Caldimonas thermodepolymerans: one gene and its partners. Each later gene encodes a partner of the first gene's protein in a complex. Links are inferred from orthologs where the notes say so. Each region holds a gene or a part of one and is shown on either strand. Other genes may lie near its edges.

What was found. The genes of interacting proteins can lie anywhere in the genome.
Region 2: the proteins of accD (region 1) and IS481_RS10415 are in contact, whole or in part, in a solved structure (PDB 8UXZ), measured with the Escherichia coli proteins. The link is inferred for Caldimonas thermodepolymerans from one-to-one orthologs.
Region 3: the proteins of accD (region 1) and accB are in contact, whole or in part, in a solved structure (PDB 8UXZ), measured with the Escherichia coli proteins. The link is inferred for Caldimonas thermodepolymerans from one-to-one orthologs.

The regions. Positions count from the first base shown.
Region 1 is NZ_CP064338.1:2,510,637-2,515,746, forward strand. The notes cover bases 1-2,968. They hold accD (acetyl-CoA carboxylase, carboxyltransferase subunit beta), read right to left. Parts: upstream 1,937-2,968; coding sequence 1,064-1,936; downstream 1-1,063. Other genes in these bases: folC (bifunctional tetrahydrofolate synthase/dihydrofolate synthase), read right to left, coding at 1-967; trpA (tryptophan synthase subunit alpha), read right to left, coding at 1,950-2,762; trpB (tryptophan synthase subunit beta), read right to left, coding at 2,759-2,968. In the rest of the region: more of trpB, read right to left, coding at 2,969-3,988; IS481_RS11780 (phosphoribosylanthranilate isomerase), read right to left, coding at 4,015-4,674; tRNA pseudouridine(38-40) synthase TruA, read right to left, coding at 4,677-5,110.
Region 2 is NZ_CP064338.1:2,226,519-2,231,626, forward strand. Bases 1,286-4,251 are described here. They hold IS481_RS10415 (acetyl-CoA carboxylase carboxyltransferase subunit alpha), read right to left. Parts: upstream 3,272-4,251; coding sequence 2,300-3,271; downstream 1,286-2,299. Other genes in these bases: tilS (tRNA lysidine(34) synthetase TilS), read right to left, coding at 1,286-2,300; IS481_RS10420 (DNA-3-methyladenine glycosylase family protein), read right to left, coding at 3,328-3,969; cysS (cysteine--tRNA ligase), read right to left, coding at 3,985-4,251. Outside these bases: IS481_RS10405 (aspartate kinase), read right to left, coding at 1-856; more of tilS, read right to left, coding at 975-1,285; more of cysS, read right to left, coding at 4,252-5,108. UniProt on the Escherichia coli protein: Component of the acetyl coenzyme A carboxylase (ACC) complex. First, biotin carboxylase catalyzes the carboxylation of biotin on its carrier protein (BCCP) and then the CO(2) group is transferred by the carboxyltransferase to acetyl-CoA to form malonyl-CoA.
Region 3 is NZ_CP064338.1:3,081,679-3,086,622, reverse strand. Bases 1,286-4,087 are described here. They hold accB (acetyl-CoA carboxylase biotin carboxyl carrier protein), read right to left. Parts: upstream 3,024-4,087; coding sequence 2,547-3,023; downstream 1,286-2,546. Other genes in these bases: IS481_RS14510 (TlpA disulfide reductase family protein), read right to left, coding at 3,669-4,087; aroQ (type II 3-dehydroquinate dehydratase), read right to left, coding at 3,127-3,573; accC (acetyl-CoA carboxylase biotin carboxylase subunit), read right to left, coding at 1,286-2,413. Also shown: IS481_RS18540 (zinc-ribbon and DUF3426 domain-containing protein), read right to left, coding at 1-62; prmA (50S ribosomal protein L11 methyltransferase), read right to left, coding at 103-1,008; more of accC, read right to left, coding at 1,064-1,285; more of IS481_RS14510, read right to left, coding at 4,088-4,196; IS481_RS14505 (hypothetical protein), read right to left, coding at 4,193-4,801; mtgA (monofunctional biosynthetic peptidoglycan transglycosylase), read right to left, coding at 4,889-4,944. UniProt on the Escherichia coli protein: This protein is a component of the acetyl coenzyme A carboxylase complex; first, biotin carboxylase catalyzes the carboxylation of the carrier protein and then the transcarboxylase transfers the carboxyl group to form malonyl-CoA.

The sequences.
Region 1 (5,110 bases):
GCGCCGCGACGGCGTGCGGGTTGTGCGCCACGTCCAGCACCAGCGTCGGCTGCCCGGGCACGATCTGGAAGCGCCCCGGCAGCTCCACCACCGCCAGGCCGTTGCGCACCGCCTGCGCCGTCACCGGCAGGCGGTCGCGCACCGCCTCCAGCGCGGCCAGCACGCCCGAGGCGTTGAGCAGCTGGTTGGTACCGCGCAGCGCCGGATAGGCCAGCCCCGTGTAGCGCTTCTGGCGCCCGGCCCAGGACCACTGCTGCCAGGTGCCGGTGCCGCTTTGCTGGCCGGCGTAGTTGAAGTCGCGCCCGAAGCGCCACAGGTCGGCGCCGATGGCCTCGGCATGGCGCACGACGCTCTCGGGCGGCACCGGGTCGCTGACCACCACCGGCCGCCCGGGACGCATGATGCCGGCCTTCTCGCGCCCGATCGCCTCGCGGTCCGGCCCCAGGAAGTCCATGTGGTCCAGGTCGATGCTGGTGATGATGGCGCAGTCGGTGTCCACCGCGTTGACCGCGTCGAGCCGGCCGCCCAGGCCGACTTCCAGCACCACGGCGTCGAGGGCGCGCGCGGCCAGCAGGCTCAGGATCGCCAGCGTCGTGAACTCGAAGTAGGTCAGCGCCGCGCCCTGCCGCGCCTGCTCCACCGCCTCGAAGTGCGGCAGCAGGTCCTGCGCCTGCACCGGCTGGCCGTCGATGCGGCAGCGCTCCTCGAAATGCACCAGGTGCGGCGAGGTGTAGACGCCGACGCGGTAGCCCGCGGCGATCAGGACGGCTTCCAGCATCGCGCAGGTCGAGCCCTTGCCGTTGGTGCCGGCCACCGTGAACACCGGGCCGCCGAAGCGCAGCGGCAGGCGCTGCGCCACCGCCTGCACGCGCTCGAGCGTGAGGTCGATGGTCGAGGGATGCAGGCGCTCGCAATGGGCCAGCCAGGCCTCCAGCGTCACAGGCGGGGATGAGGATGACAGCGGCATGATGGGGGATGGTAGAGCAGCCGCGCCGGCAACGCCGGCGCCCAACGAGAAGGGCCGGCATCGAGCCGGCCCTTTGCGGTGCAGGAAGACCCGCGATCAGGCGACCGCGTCGGCCGGCTGGCGCTGCAGCATCGCCAGCGCGCGCGCCACGGTCTGGCGCAGCTCGCGGCGGTCGACGATCATGTCGAGCGCCCCCTTCTGCAGCAGGAACTCCGCACGCTGGAAGCCTTCGGGCAGCTTCTCGCGCACGGTGTTCTCGATCACGCGCGGGCCGGCAAAGCCGATCAGCGCCTTGGGCTCGGCGATCACGATGTCGCCCATGAAGGCGAAGCTGGCCGACACGCCGCCCATGGTCGGGTCGGTCAGCACGCTGATGTAGGGCAGCTTGGCCTTGGCCAGGCGCGTCAGCGCCGCGTTGGTCTTGGCCATCTGCATCAGGCTCAGCAGCCCTTCCTGCATGCGCGCGCCGCCCGTGGCGGTGAAGCAGATGAACGGCGTCTTCTGCTCGAGGGCGGTCTCGACGCCACGCACGAAGCGCTCGCCGACCACCGAGCCCATCGAGCCGCCCATGAAGTCGAACTCGAAGCAGGCCGCCACCACGGGGATGCTGTGCACCGCCCCGCCCATCACCACCAGCGCGTCGGTCTCGCCGGTGGCTTCCAGCGCGTCCTTCAGGCGGTCGGGGTACTTCTTGCTGTCCTTGAACTTCAGCGCGTCGACCGGCAGCACTTCCTGGCCGATCTCGTAACGCCCTTCCGGATCGAGGAACTGGTCCAGGCGCGCGCGCGCGCTGATGCGGTGGTGGTGCGAGCACTTGGGGCAGACATAGGCGTTCTGCTCCAGGTCGGTCTTGTAGAGCACCGATTCGCACGACGGGCACTTGATCCACAGGCCCTCGGGCACCGAGCGGCGTTCGGCGGGATCGGTCTGCTGGATCTTGTTCGGCAGCAGTTTGTCTAGCCAACTCATGCGTCAACTCCTATCACAGGGTGTCGAGGGCCGCGCGGATCTCCGCGATGAAGCGCCCCCCGGCGTCCGCCACGCGCTCGGGCGGTTGTTCTTCGAGCAATTGCACCAGGCGCGAGCCGATCACGACCGCGTCCGCCACCGCGGCCACGGCCCTGGCGCTGTCGGCATCGCGGATGCCGAAGCCCACGCCCACCGGCACTTTCACGTGCGCCTTGATGCGCGGCACCATCTCCGCCACGGCCCGGGTGTCGAGGTGGCCGGCACCCGTCACGCCCTTGAGGGAGACATAGTAAACGTACCCGCTGGCAATGCGGCCCACCTCGCGGATGCGCTGTTCGGTGGAGGTCGGCGCGAGAAGGAAGATCGGATCCAGGCCGTGTCCGGCCAGCGCGCGGGCGAACTCCTCGCACTCTTCCGGCGGATAGTCGACCACCAGCACGCCGTCCACGCCCGCGGCCTGCGCGGCCCGCACGAAGGCGCCCGGCCCGTGGCGCTGGTCGTAGCGCTCGATCGGGTTGGCGTAGCCCATCAGCACCACCGGCGTCGCGTCGTCCTGCGCGCGGAACTCGCGCACGTCGTCGAGCACCTTGGCCAGCCCCACGCCCTGCGCGAGCGCGCGCTCGGCGGCCTTCTGGATCACCGGGCCGTCGGCCATCGGATCGGAGAACGGCACGCCCAGCTCGATCACGTCGGCGCCGTTGCGCGCCAGCGCGAGCATCACCTCGACGGTCCGCTGCGGGAACGGGTCGCCGGCGGTCAGGTACGGGATCAGCGCCTTGCGGCCGGCCGCCTGCAGGCGGGCAAAGGTCTGCGCGATGCGGCTCATTGCGCACCTCCGCCCGGCATCGCCTCGGGCAGGCCCACGCCCGACAGGCTGGCCACGGTACCGATGTCCTTGTCGCCCCGGCCCGACAGGCACACCAGGATGGACTGGTCGCTGCGCATGGTCTTCGCCAGCTTCATGGCATGGGCCACGGCATGGCTGGACTCCAGCGCCGGGATGATGCCTTCGGTGCGGCACAGGTAGTGGAACGCCGCCAGCGCCTCGTCGTCGGTGATGCCGACGTACTCGGCCCGGCCGGTGTCCTTGAGCCAGGCGTGCTCGGGGCCGACGCCCGGGTAGTCCAGCCCGGCCGACACCGAATGCGTCTCCAGGATCTGGCCGTCGTCGTCCTGCAGCAGGTAGGTGCGGTTGCCGTGCAGCACGCCGGGCGAGCCACGGCTGATGCTGGCCGCGTGCCTGCCCGAGTCGAGCCCCTGCCCTGCGGCCTCCACGCCGATCAGGCGCGTGCCCTCGTGCGGGATGTAGGGGTAGAAGATGCCCATCGCGTTGCTGCCGCCACCCACGCAGGCAACCACGGCATCCGGCTGGCGGCCGGTCATCTCGGGCATCTGCGTGAGGCATTCCTCGCCGATCACGCTCTGGAAGTCGCGCACCATCATCGGGTACGGGTGCGGGCCCGCCACCGTGCCGATGATGTAGAAGGTGTTCTCGACGTTGGTGACCCAGTCGCGCAGCGCCTCGTTGAGCGCGTCCTTCAGCGTCTTCGAGCCGCTTTCGACCGGCACCACCTTGGCGCCCAGCAGGTGCATGCGGTAGACGTTGGGCGACTGGCGCTTGACGTCCTCGCTGCCCATGTAGACCACGCACTCCAGCCCGTAGCGCGCGCAGATGGTCGCGGTGGCCACCCCGTGCTGGCCGGCGCCGGTCTCGGCGATCACGCGCGGCTTGCCCATGCGGCGCGCCAGCAGCGCCTGGCCGATGGTGTTGTTGACCTTGTGCGCGCCGGTGTGGTTGAGGTCCTCGCGCTTGAGGTAGATCTGTGCGCCGCCCAGCTCGCGGCTCATGCGCGCGGCGTGGTAGACCGGGCTCGGCCGGCCCACGTAGTGCGCCAGCTCGTTGCGGAACTCGGCGATGAACTCGGGATCGTTGCGGTACTTCTCGTACGCCGCCTTGAGCTCGTCCAGCGCGTGGACCAGGGTTTCGGCGACGAACGAGCCGCCGTACGGCCCGAAATGCCCGCGGGCGTCGGGTTGCTGATAGGGATGCATGACTTCAGGTCGAAAAGGGGTGCCAGTCAGGTCCCGGCGGCGTCTGCGATGCGGGCATCGGCCTCGCGCACGGCTTCGCAGAACTGGTGGATCGCCACGGCATCCTTGATGCCCTTGGCGCTTTCCACACCGGAACTCACGTCAACGGCCCAGGGCCGCACCTGAAGAATTCCAGCGGTCACGTTTGCAGGCGTCAACCCACCAGACAAAACGACTGGACAGGGCACGCTTGGTGGTATGAGTGACCAATCGAATACCTTTCCGCCGCCACCATAACCCTCGACATGCGCGTCCAGCAACAGCGCGGACGCGGTGGCGAACCGAGCGGCAAAGTTTAGCAAATCGAAACCCGGGGCCATCCGGGCCGCCCGCAGGTAGGGGCGCCCGTGGCGCTCGCAGTCGGCCGGGGACTCGTCGCCGTGGAACTGCAGCAGCAGGTGCGGGATCGCCGTGCAGGCGGCCTGCACCTGCTCCGGCGTGGCGTTGACGAACAGGCCCACCGGCGTGACGAACGGCGGCAGCCGGCGCGCCAGCTCGGCCGCGCGCTCGAGGCGCACGTGGCGCGGGCTGCGTTCGTAGAAGACGAATCCGACCGCATCGGCCCCGGCCTCCACCGCGGCGTCGATGTCGGCCTCGCGGGTGAGGCCGCAGATCTTGATCCGTGTACGTTGCGAAGACGTGCGCATGGTCAGGGTAGCCAGTCCAGGGCAGCGTTGACTTCGGGCAGGCCAAAGGCGGGGTCGTAGCGCGGGCCGACGAAATACAGCCCATCCGGGGCGAAGGTCGGCGCCGCCCGGCGACGGTCGCGGCTGTCCAGCACCTCCTGCACCCATTCCGGTCGCTGGTTGCCGGCGCCCACCGCCACCAGGCAGCCCATCAGGTTGCGCACCATGTGGTGCAGGAAGGCCGAGGCCTCGAACTCGAACCGCCAGTATGCCCCCTGCCGGCGGATCGTGATCTCGCGCAGGACCTTGACCGGGGACTTGGCCTGGCATTCCGACGAGCGGAATGCCGAGAAGTCGTGCTCGCCGATCAGGTAGGCCGCCGCCGCGCGCATCGCCTCGACATCCAGCGGCCGGAACACCCAGCCCGCGAACCCGGTCTCCAGTGCCGGCCGCACCG
Region 2 (5,108 bases), 280 kb from region 1 along the record:
GGTCCGGCACACCGATCACGGTGATCTTGGCTTCGTCGCGGTTGAAGGCGATGCCCGACACAACGGCTTGTTCCATGTTCTCGTCTTCCTCAAAGGTGATCAGCGTTCCCGACCTGGCTTCTTCCTCGATCGGGATGTCCCACGGCGTGAAGCTCGACAGCACACGCAGCGGCACGCGGTACTTGCCGGCGAACTCGACCGACCGGATCTGCAGCACCTTGGAGCCGAGGCTGGCCATCTCCAGCATTTCCTCGAAGCTGATGGTGCGCAGGCGACGCGCCTCGGGCACGATGCGCGGGTCGGTGGTGTAGACGCCGTCGACGTCGGTGTAGATCAGGCACTCGTCGGCCTTCATCGCCGCGGCCACCGCGACGGCCGAAGTGTCGGAACCGCCGCGGCCCAGCGTGGTGATGTTGCCATCGTCGTCGATGCCCTGGAAGCCGGTGATGATGACGATCTTTCCGGCGTCCAGGTCGGCGCGCACGCGGGCGTCATCGATGCTCTGGATGCGCGCCTTGGTGTAGGCGGAGTCGGTCTTGATGGGCACCTGCCAGCCGGTGTAGCTCACCGCCTGCAGCCCTTCGGCCTGCAGCGCGATCGACAGCAGCCCCACCGAGACCTGCTCGCCGGTGGCGGCGATCATGTCCAGCTCGCGGGCGTATGCGGTGGTCTGCGTGGACGGCGCAAGTTCCTTGGCCAGGGCAAGCAGCCGGTTGGTTTCGCCGCTCATGGCCGACGGCACCACCACCATCTGGTGGCCGGCCCGTGCCCATTTGGCGACGCGCTTGGCGACGTTGCGGATGCGCTCGGTCGAGCCCATCGAGGTGCCGCCGTACTTGTGAACGATCAGTGCCATCGAAGTCCGGTACTGGGAGTTGGGTGCGCGGGAGGTCGGAAGTCAGGATTCGCGCCGCGTCGCGAACGAAACGGCGATTGTATCCTGTTGCAGCGCAGCAACCCGGACGCGGGGGCCTTCAGGCCGGAGCCAGCGGCTCCCAGCGCAGCGTCACGCGTGAGCGGCCGGGCATGGCCACGGCGCGCGCATCCAGGCCCAGCCCCGGCACGAACACCAGGGCATCGCCCGCGTACAGCAGCGGCCCCTGGCGCGCCCAGCCAGGCACGCCGGCCTGCTGGAACTGCTTCTTCAGGCTGCGCGGCGGCCGCCCTGCCCCGGCCTGGAACCGCTCGCCGCCCTGGCGCGGCACGAGGCGCAGCGCCTCCAGCAGCGCCAGCGGCACGCCGCCGCAGCCATCGCAGCGCTCCACGTGCAGCACGCCGCCCCAGCCCGGCAGTTCGTAGCGGCCGGCGCGGCGCACCTGCAGCAAGGTCTCCGGCATCGGTGCGCCCGCCGGCGCCGCGGCGACCGCCGGCTGCCAGCGCAGCACCCCGCGGTAGCTGCGCAGCACGCCCTGCGGCAGCGGCCACTGGCCGGTGCGCACGCACGGCAGCTCGTCCCACAGGCGGTCCACCCAGCTGGCGGGCAAGGGCTCGCCGGCCTGTGCGCGGTACCAAGCCCGCAAGGCGTTGCGCGCGCGTGCGGCACCGAGCGCCTGCCAGGGCTGCAGCTGCAGGCCCTGCGGCGTCGCCACGACGGCCAGGTCCTGCGCGGCCAGTTCGTCCAGGCAGGCGGCCGCCTCGCGCGCCCAGGCGGCGGCATCGGCCAGCGCGGCCTCGGCCTGCCCGAAGGCCTGCGTCAGGGCCGGCCACACCTGCAGGCGCAGGCGGTTGCGGGCATAGCGGGCGTCGGCATTGCTGTCGTCATCGACGTAGCGCAGGCGATAGCGCCGCACGTAGGCCTCGATCGCTGCGCGCGGCTGGGCGAGCCACGGGCGCACCCAGGCCACGCCGTCGCGCTCGACCGCCACCGGCATGCCGGCCAGCCCGGCCACACCCGCGCCGCGCAGCGCCTGCAACAGGAAGGTCTCGGCCTGGTCCTGGCGGTGGTGGGCCAGCAGCACCGTGTTCGCACCATGCGACAAGGCCATCTCGCGCAGCGCGGCATAGCGCGCGTCGCGCGCGACCGCCTCGATGCTCTCTCCCTTGCCGGGTCGAAGGTCCAGCCGCCGGCTGACGAAGGTGACCGGCCAGCCCCGGCGCCGCCAGGCGGCGCACTGCCGCTCGCAATGGTCCAGCCACGCGTCGGCCTGCGGCTGCAGGCCATGATGGACATGCAGGGCCAGCACCTGGACGCCTGCGTCCCGTGCGGCCCTGAGCGTGGCATGGAGCAAGGCGCTGGAATCGCGCCCGCCGCTGTAGGCCACCGCCACGCACGGGCGATCGGCCGACAGCCGCGCGTTCATCAGCGCTCTTTGGTGTCGATGAAGCGCCCGTAGCTCTGCAGGCGCTCGTAGCGGCGCTGCAGCAGCTCCTTGGGCTTGAGGTCGCTGACCTGGCGCAGCGCATCGTTGAGCGCACGCTTCAGGTAGGCCGCCATCTGCTTCGGATCGCGGTGTGCACCGCCGACCGGTTCATTGACGATCTTGTCGATCAGGCCCAGCGCCTTCAGGCGGTGCGCCGTGATGCCCAGTGCATCGGCCGCTTCGGCGGCACGGTCGGCGGTCTTCCAGAGGATGGAGGCGCAACCTTCCGGCGAGATCACCGAGTACACCGAGTACTGCAGCATCAGCACCTGGTCACCGACGCTGATCGCCAGCGCGCCGCCGGAGCCGCCCTCGCCGATGATGGTCGCGATGATGGGCACTTCCAGCTGCGCCATCTCGAAGATGTTGCGGCCGATCGCCTCGGACTGGCCGCGCTCCTCGGCGCCGATGCCCGGGTACGCGCCTGGCGTGTCGACGAAGGTGAACACCGGCAGGCCGAACTTCTCGGCCAGCTTCATCAGGCGCAGCGCCTTGCGGTAGCCCTCGGGACGCGACATGCCGAAGTTGCGCGCGGCGCGCTCCTTGGTGTCGCGGCCCTTCTGGTGGCCGATCACCATGCAGGCCTGCCCGTTGAAGCGCGCCAGGCCGCCGACGATGGACTGGTCGTCGGCAAAATGGCGGTCGCCGTGCAGTTCCTGGAACTCGGTGAAGATCTCGTTGATGTAGTCCAGCGTGTACGGCCGCTGCGGGTGCCGTGCAATCTGCGTGACCTGCCAGGGGGACAGGTTGGCGTAGATGTCCTTGGTCAGCTGCAGGCTCTTCTTGCTGAGCCGGTCGATCTCTTCGGAGATGTCGACGGCCGACTCGGTCTGGACGTAGCGCAGCTCGTCGATCTTGGTTTCAAGCTCGGCAATGGGCTGCTCGAACTCGAGAAAGTGTCGTTTACTCATCCCAAGTCATCCATCTGTGAACGAGGCGCCTCGCGCTTCTTATGGTTGTATGGTGGTCAGTATTCCACCGGCAGGGGGTCGAGGCTGCGCCAAATGTACCACGTGGCCACCGAGCGAAACGGGGCCCAGGCCTCGCCCACTTCCCGGGCTTCCGCCCGCGACACCGGCTCGCCGCTGAAGTAGTTGATGCTGATGCCCTTGAGCAGGCCGAGGTCGTCCAGCGGCAGCACGTTCGGGCGCATCAGGTGGAAGATGAGGAACATCTCGGCCGTCCAGCGGCCGATGCCGCGGATGGCCACCAGTTCCTCGATGATGGCTTCGTCCTCCATCGCCGCCCATTCCTTGACGTGCACCGCGCCACTGTGGAAGTGGCTGGCCAGGTCACGCAGGTACTCCACCTTGCGCGCGGACAGCCCGGCCGTGCGCAGCGCCTCGACGGGCAGCTGCAGCACCTCGGCCGGCGAGATCCGGTTGGACGGCCCGCTCAGCAGCGCCGCGAAGCGGTCCCAGACCGCCTGCGCCGCCTTGACCGAGATCTGCTGCCCCACGATGGAGCGCGCCAGCGTCGTGAAGGCGTCGCCGCGGCTTTGCAGCCGGGCCTCGCCGAAGCGCGGGATCAGCTTGCGCATCACGCGGTCGCGCCGCGACAGATGCTTGCACGCCTCGTCCCAGTAGTCGGGCGTGACGACCTTGGACATCGCCATGCGCCGCCCTCAGGCCCGCACCCAGGTGGTGCCCTGCGGCGTGTCCTGCAGCACGATGCCCTGCTCGGCCAGCGCGGCGCGGATGCGGTCGGCCTCGGCGTAGTTCTTGGCCTTCTTCGCCGCCGCGCGGGCCTCGATCTGCGCCTGGATCGCCGCTTCGTCCAGCCCGCCGGTGTGTCCGCCCTGCAGGTACTCGCGCGGCGAGCCCTGGAGAATGCCCAGCGTGCCACCCAGCGCCTTCAGCAGGCCGGCCAGCGCGGCCGAGCGCGTGCGGTTCACTTCCGTGGCCAGCTCGAACAGCACCGCCACCGCCTCGGCGGTGTTGAAGTCGTCGTTCATCGCCGCGCGGAAACGCGCCGCGTGCGGCTCGTTCCAGTCGATGCTCACCTCGGCGGGCGGCACCGCGTCCAGCGCCGTGTACAGGCGACGCAGGGCATGGCGCGCGTCCTCGAGGTGCGCATCGCTGTAGTTGAACTGGCTGCGGTAGTGCGTGCGCAGCATGAAGAAGCGCAGCGTCTGCCCGTCGTAGCTCTTGAGCACGTCGCGGATGGTGAAGAAGTTGCCGAGCGACTTCGACATCTTCTCGTTGTCGACGTTGACGAAGCCGTTGTGCATCCACACGTTGACGAACGGCTTGCCCGTCGCGCCTTCGCTTTGCGCGATCTCGTTCTCGTGGTGCGGGAACTGCAGGTCCATGCCGCCACCGTGGATGTCGAAATGCTCGCCCAGCAGCGCGCAGCTCATCGCGGAGCACTCGATGTGCCAGCCCGGACGCCCGCGGCCGAACGGCGCATCCCATTTTGCATCGTCGGGTTCGGTGTCCTTGGCCGCCTTCCACAGCACGAAGTCGAGCGGGTCTTCCTTGTCCCCGGATACCGCGACACGCTCGCCCGCGCGCAGCTGGTCGAGCGACTTGCCCGACAGCTTGCCGTAACCGGGGAAACGCCGCACCGCGAAGTTCACGTCGCCGTGCGGCGTGCGATAGGCCAGGCCCCTGTCTTCGAGCTGCTCGATCATGCGCACCATCTGCGGCACGTACTCGGTCGCGCGCGGCTCGTGGGTCGGCGGCTCGATGCCCAGCGCCGCGATGTCCTCGTGCATGGCCTGGGCCATCTCCTCGGTCAGCTGGCGGA
Region 3 (4,944 bases), 570 kb from region 1 along the record:
AGCTGGTCCTGGACGACGCGGAAGGTGGTGTGGCAGGCCGGGCAGCGGGTGGCAAGACTCATGGCGCGAATGATGCCATCGGGACGGCGGCTTGCCGTCCCCTCAGGCCGGTGTGCCGGGGCGGCCCGTCATGAGGATCCAGCCATCCTCCTGGTCGCTGACCTCGAGCCGGCACCACGGGGCGTAGGCCTCGGCGAGCTCGTCGGCCTGGCGCTCGAGGATGCCGGCCAGCACCAGGTGGCCGCCCGGGGCGACATGGCCGCACAGCAGCGGCGCCAGCAGCTTGAGCGGCGTGGCCAGGATGTTGGCGAGCACCAGCGGGTACCGTCCCTGCGCGAGCTCGGGCGGTCCGGCACGCAGCGTCACGCCGTTGGCCTGGGCGTTGGCCTGCGTCGATTCGATCGCCGCCGGGTCGATGTCCACCGCGTCGATCGCCTGCGCGCCATGCAGCGCCGCGCCGATCGCCAGGATGCCCGAGCCGCAGCCGTAGTCCAGCACGCGCTGCCAGCTGGGCGCGAGCGCCGGGGCCTGCTGCGCGATCCAGCGCAGGCACATGCGCGTGGTGGGGTGGGTCCCGGTGCCGAAGGCCAGTCCCGGGTCGAGCCGGATCACGCGGCGCGCCTGCGCCGGCGGCTCGTGCCAGGTCGGCACGATCCAGAACTCGGGCGTGATCTCGACCGGATGGAACTGCGACTGCGTCAGTCGCACCCAGTCCTGGTCCGGCACCGGCTGCATCGCGACCACGTGCACCTCGCTGGCCCAGGGCTGGGCCAGCAGCAGCGTGGCCGCCTCGGTGGCGGCTTCCTCGGTGGGGAACAGGGCGCGCAGCGTCGAGCGGCCCCAGCCGCCCTTGGGTGGCGGCAGGCCCGGCTCGCCGAACAGCGCCTGCTCGGCCTCGGTGCCGGCGTCGGCGTCCTCCACCGAGACCGACAGCGCGTCGAGTTCCATCAGCGCGTCCGAGACGGTGTCGACCAGGTCCTCGCCGGCCAGCAGCAGCAATTCGATCATCGCGTTTCTCCTGCGTCGGCGCCAGCGCCTGGTCGTCGCGGGGACGGGGACGGCGTCACCGCTTGCGCTCGCTCATCCAGCTTTCCAGGTAGTGGATGCTGGTGCCGCCCTCGATGAACTTGGCATCGGCCAGCAGCTCGCGGTGCAGCGGGATGTTGGTCTGGATGCCTTCGACCACCGTTTCCGACAGCGCGATGCGCATGCGTGCCAGCGCCTGCTCGCGGGTGTCGCCATGCACGATGATCTTGCCGATCATCGAATCATAGTTGGGCGGCACGAAGTAGTTGGTGTAGATGTGCGAATCGACGCGCACGCCGGGGCCGCCGGGCGCGTGCCACATCGTGATGCGGCCGGGCGAGGGCGTGAACCTGTACGGGTCCTCGGCGTTGATGCGGCACTCGATCGCGTGGCCGCGCATCTCGATGTGGCGCTGCGAGAACGGCAGCTTCTCGCCGGCGGCCACCCGGATCTGCATCTGCACGATGTCGATGCCGGTGACGAGTTCGGTCACCGGGTGCTCGACCTGCACCCGGGTGTTCATCTCGATGAAGTAGAACTCGCCGTTCTCGTACAGGAACTCGAAGGTGCCGGCGCCGCGGTAGCCGATCTTGCGGCAGGCCTCGGCGCAGCGTGCGCCGATCTTGTCGATGATGCGGCGCGGGATGCCCGGCGCCGGTGCTTCCTCGATGATCTTCTGGTGGCGGCGCTGCATCGAGCAGTCGCGCTCGCCCAGGTACACCGCGTTGCGGTGCTGGTCGGCCAGCACCTGGATCTCGATGTGGCGCGGGTTCTCGAGGAACTTCTCCATGTAGACCGCCGGGTTGCCGAAGGCGGCGCCCGCCTCGGTGCGGGTGGTCTGCACGGCATGGATGAGGGCGGCCTCGGTGTGCACGACGCGCATGCCGCGCCCGCCACCGCCGCCCGCGGCCTTGATGATGACCGGGTAGCCGATCGATCGGGCGATCTTGATGATCTCCTTCGGGTCCTCGGGCAGCGCGCCGTCGGAGCCGGGCACGCAGGGCACGCCGGCCTTGATCATCGCGGCCTTGGCCGAAACCTTGTCGCCCATCAGGCGGATGCACTCGGGCGTGGGGCCGATGAAGGTGAAGCCGCTTTGCTCGACGCGCTCGGCGAAGTCGGCGTTCTCGGACAGGAAGCCGTAGCCCGGGTGGATGGCCTCGGCGTCGGTCACCTCGGCGGCCGAGATGATGGCCGGCATGCTGAGATAGCTCTGGGCCGAGGCGGCCGGGCCGATGCACACCGCCTCGTCGGCGAGCTTCACGTACTTGGCATCGCGGTCGGCTTCGGAATAGACGACGACCGACTTGATGCCCATCTCGCGGCAGGCGCGCTGGATGCGGAGGGCGATCTCTCCGCGGTTGGCAATCAGTATCTTCTTGAACATCGTGATCTCCGCGGCAGGCTCGTCGGGGGCCGGGGCGTTCCCGGCACGGCGTGGTGCCGCTGGGCCAAGCTGGCTGGGTGGCTGATCGCCCGTGCGATCAGGCAGGAGGCAGGGGCGGGTGGCCCCCGCCGGCTCACTCGATCACGAACAGCGGCTGGCCGTATTCGACGGCCTGCCCGTTCTCGCACAGGATCTGGGTGACCGTGCCGGACTTGTCGGCCTCGATCTCGTTCATGATCTTCATCGCCTCGATGATGCACAGCGGGTCGCCTTCCTTGACCTGCTGGCCCAGCTCGACGAAGGGCTTGGCGCCCGGGCTGGAGGCGCGATAGAAGGTGCCGACCATCGGCGACTTGACCACGTGACCCTTGACCTCGGGCGCGGCCGGCGCCGCGGGAGCGGCGGCTGCCGGCGCGGGGGCCGGGGCGGTGACGACCGGCGCCGCCACCGGCGCGGCGACCGGGGCCATCACGACCGGCGCGGCCGAGGCGGCGGTGTGGCCGTCGGACTTGACGATGCGCACCTTGCCGTCGGCTTCGGTGATCTCCAGCTCGGAGATGTTCGACTCCGACACCAGGTCGATGAGGGTCTTGAGCTTGCGTAGATCCATTTCGCTCTCCAACTTTCCTTTTTTGTCGTGATCAGCGGCGTTCGCGCACCAGTGAGCCTCGATCTGTCGTCAATCGCCGTGGGTGAGTGGAGCGGGGGAAGCGTCAGGCCGCGGGTGCGAGACGTTCCAGCGCGTACTCGAGGGCCAGGCGGTAGCCGGTGGCGCCGAGACCGCAGATCACCCCTTCGGCGAGGTCCGAGAAATAGGAGTGCTGCCGGAAGGGTTCGCGCCGGTGCACATTGGACAGGTGCACTTCGACGAAGGGGATGGCCACGCCGGCCAGCGCGTCGCGCAGCGCCACGCTGGTGTGGGTGTAGGCCGCCGGGTTGATGATGATGAAGCGGGTGCCGTCATCGCGCGCCTGGTGGATGCGGTCGACCAGCGCCCCTTCATGGTTGCTTTGGAAGGTTCTCAGTTCAATGCCTCGATCTGCGGCGAACTTGACCAGTTCTGCGTCGATCTGGCTCAAAGTGGTCGACCCGTAGACCTGCGGCTCGCGGGTGCCGAGCAGGTTCAGGTTGGGACCATGCAGAACGAGGATGGACATCAGCGGCGGGTCGTCGGGACGGCCGTCAGTAAAGAAGCCGTGACTTTACGCGCAAATCGGCGCAAATGTCGAGAAATTGTTTTCACAGACCGCGCCGGTCACATAGTTGTTGCATCTGCCCAGCCGGACAGCTCGGCAAAACTGGTTTCGCCCAGCTTGCGGTGCCGCACCGTACCGTCGCGTCCCAGCACGACGGTGAACGGCAGCCCGCCCTGCGGGTTGCCGAGCGCGCGCACCAGCTCCATGCCGGCGTAGCCTCCCAACGCGATCGGGAACGCCACCGGCACCTTGCGCAGGAACTCCTGCACTGGGGCTTGCTGGTCGATCGCGATGCCGACCACCTGCCAGCCCTGCGGCCCGAAGCGTTGGTGGAAGCGATCCAGCTCGGGCATCTCGCGCACGCAGGGGGCACACCAGGTCGCCCAGAAGTTCACGACCAGCGGCCGGCCGCGCAGCGCCTGCATCTCCAGCGTCCGCCCGTCCGGGGTGTCGAAGCGCAGCGACCACAGCGCGGCAGTGTCGGCCGCGTCAGCCGGTGCCGGCCGGCGCCACCAGGCCAGCCCGGCGCCGCCCGCGGCGGCAGCCAGGCCGGCCACGGCGGCCACGGCCCATTGACGGCGGTTCATGGCGTGCCCTCCAGCAGCGCGCGCACGGCGTCCAGGCTGCCTCGTTCGGTGCGCCCGCGTGCGTCCGGCTTGAGCGCACCGCGCAGGTCGTCATGGTCGTAGATCACCAGGTGCACGGAGACGGGCTGGCCCAGCTCCGGGCTGCGGTCGGTCAGCGTCAGCACGTCCACCGGCGCCCCGCGGAAGCCCTGGACGGTGCCGACGTCGTAGTCCACGCGCCGGTCGATCAGGCGGATCTCGGCGGACTTGGAGTCGTCGCAGAACAGGTTGATCCACACGTCGTTGAGCCGGGTGGCGGTGCCGTTCCACACCGCGCCGGTCAGGTGCGGGCGGAACTCGGCCAGCCGCTCCATCCAGCGCAGCGCGACGGCCCGCAGGGCGGCCAGCTCGGCCGGCTGGGTGTCGGCGCAGAAGATGTCGATGTAGGCACGCACTTCCGCCTCGACCGCGTCATTGTCGGGTAGGTCCACCGGCGCCAGCGTGCGCTTGGCGAGCAGCTTGGCGGCCTTGCGCTTGGCCGGACCGTACTCCATGCCCTCCTCGACGATCAGCCGGGCGGCGGTGGCGGCGATTTCGGCGGCCAGGGGGGACAGGGGGGCGGACATGGCGGATCACGGACGGGGCAAATGCGGCACGGGGCATTGTAGGAGGCGGCGCGGCGGACCCGGCCGACCCACCTGCTCGGCGCGGGGTTACGGCAGCTGCACCGCGCCCATGCGGGCCCGGATCGTGGCGGCCCGCCCGAGCA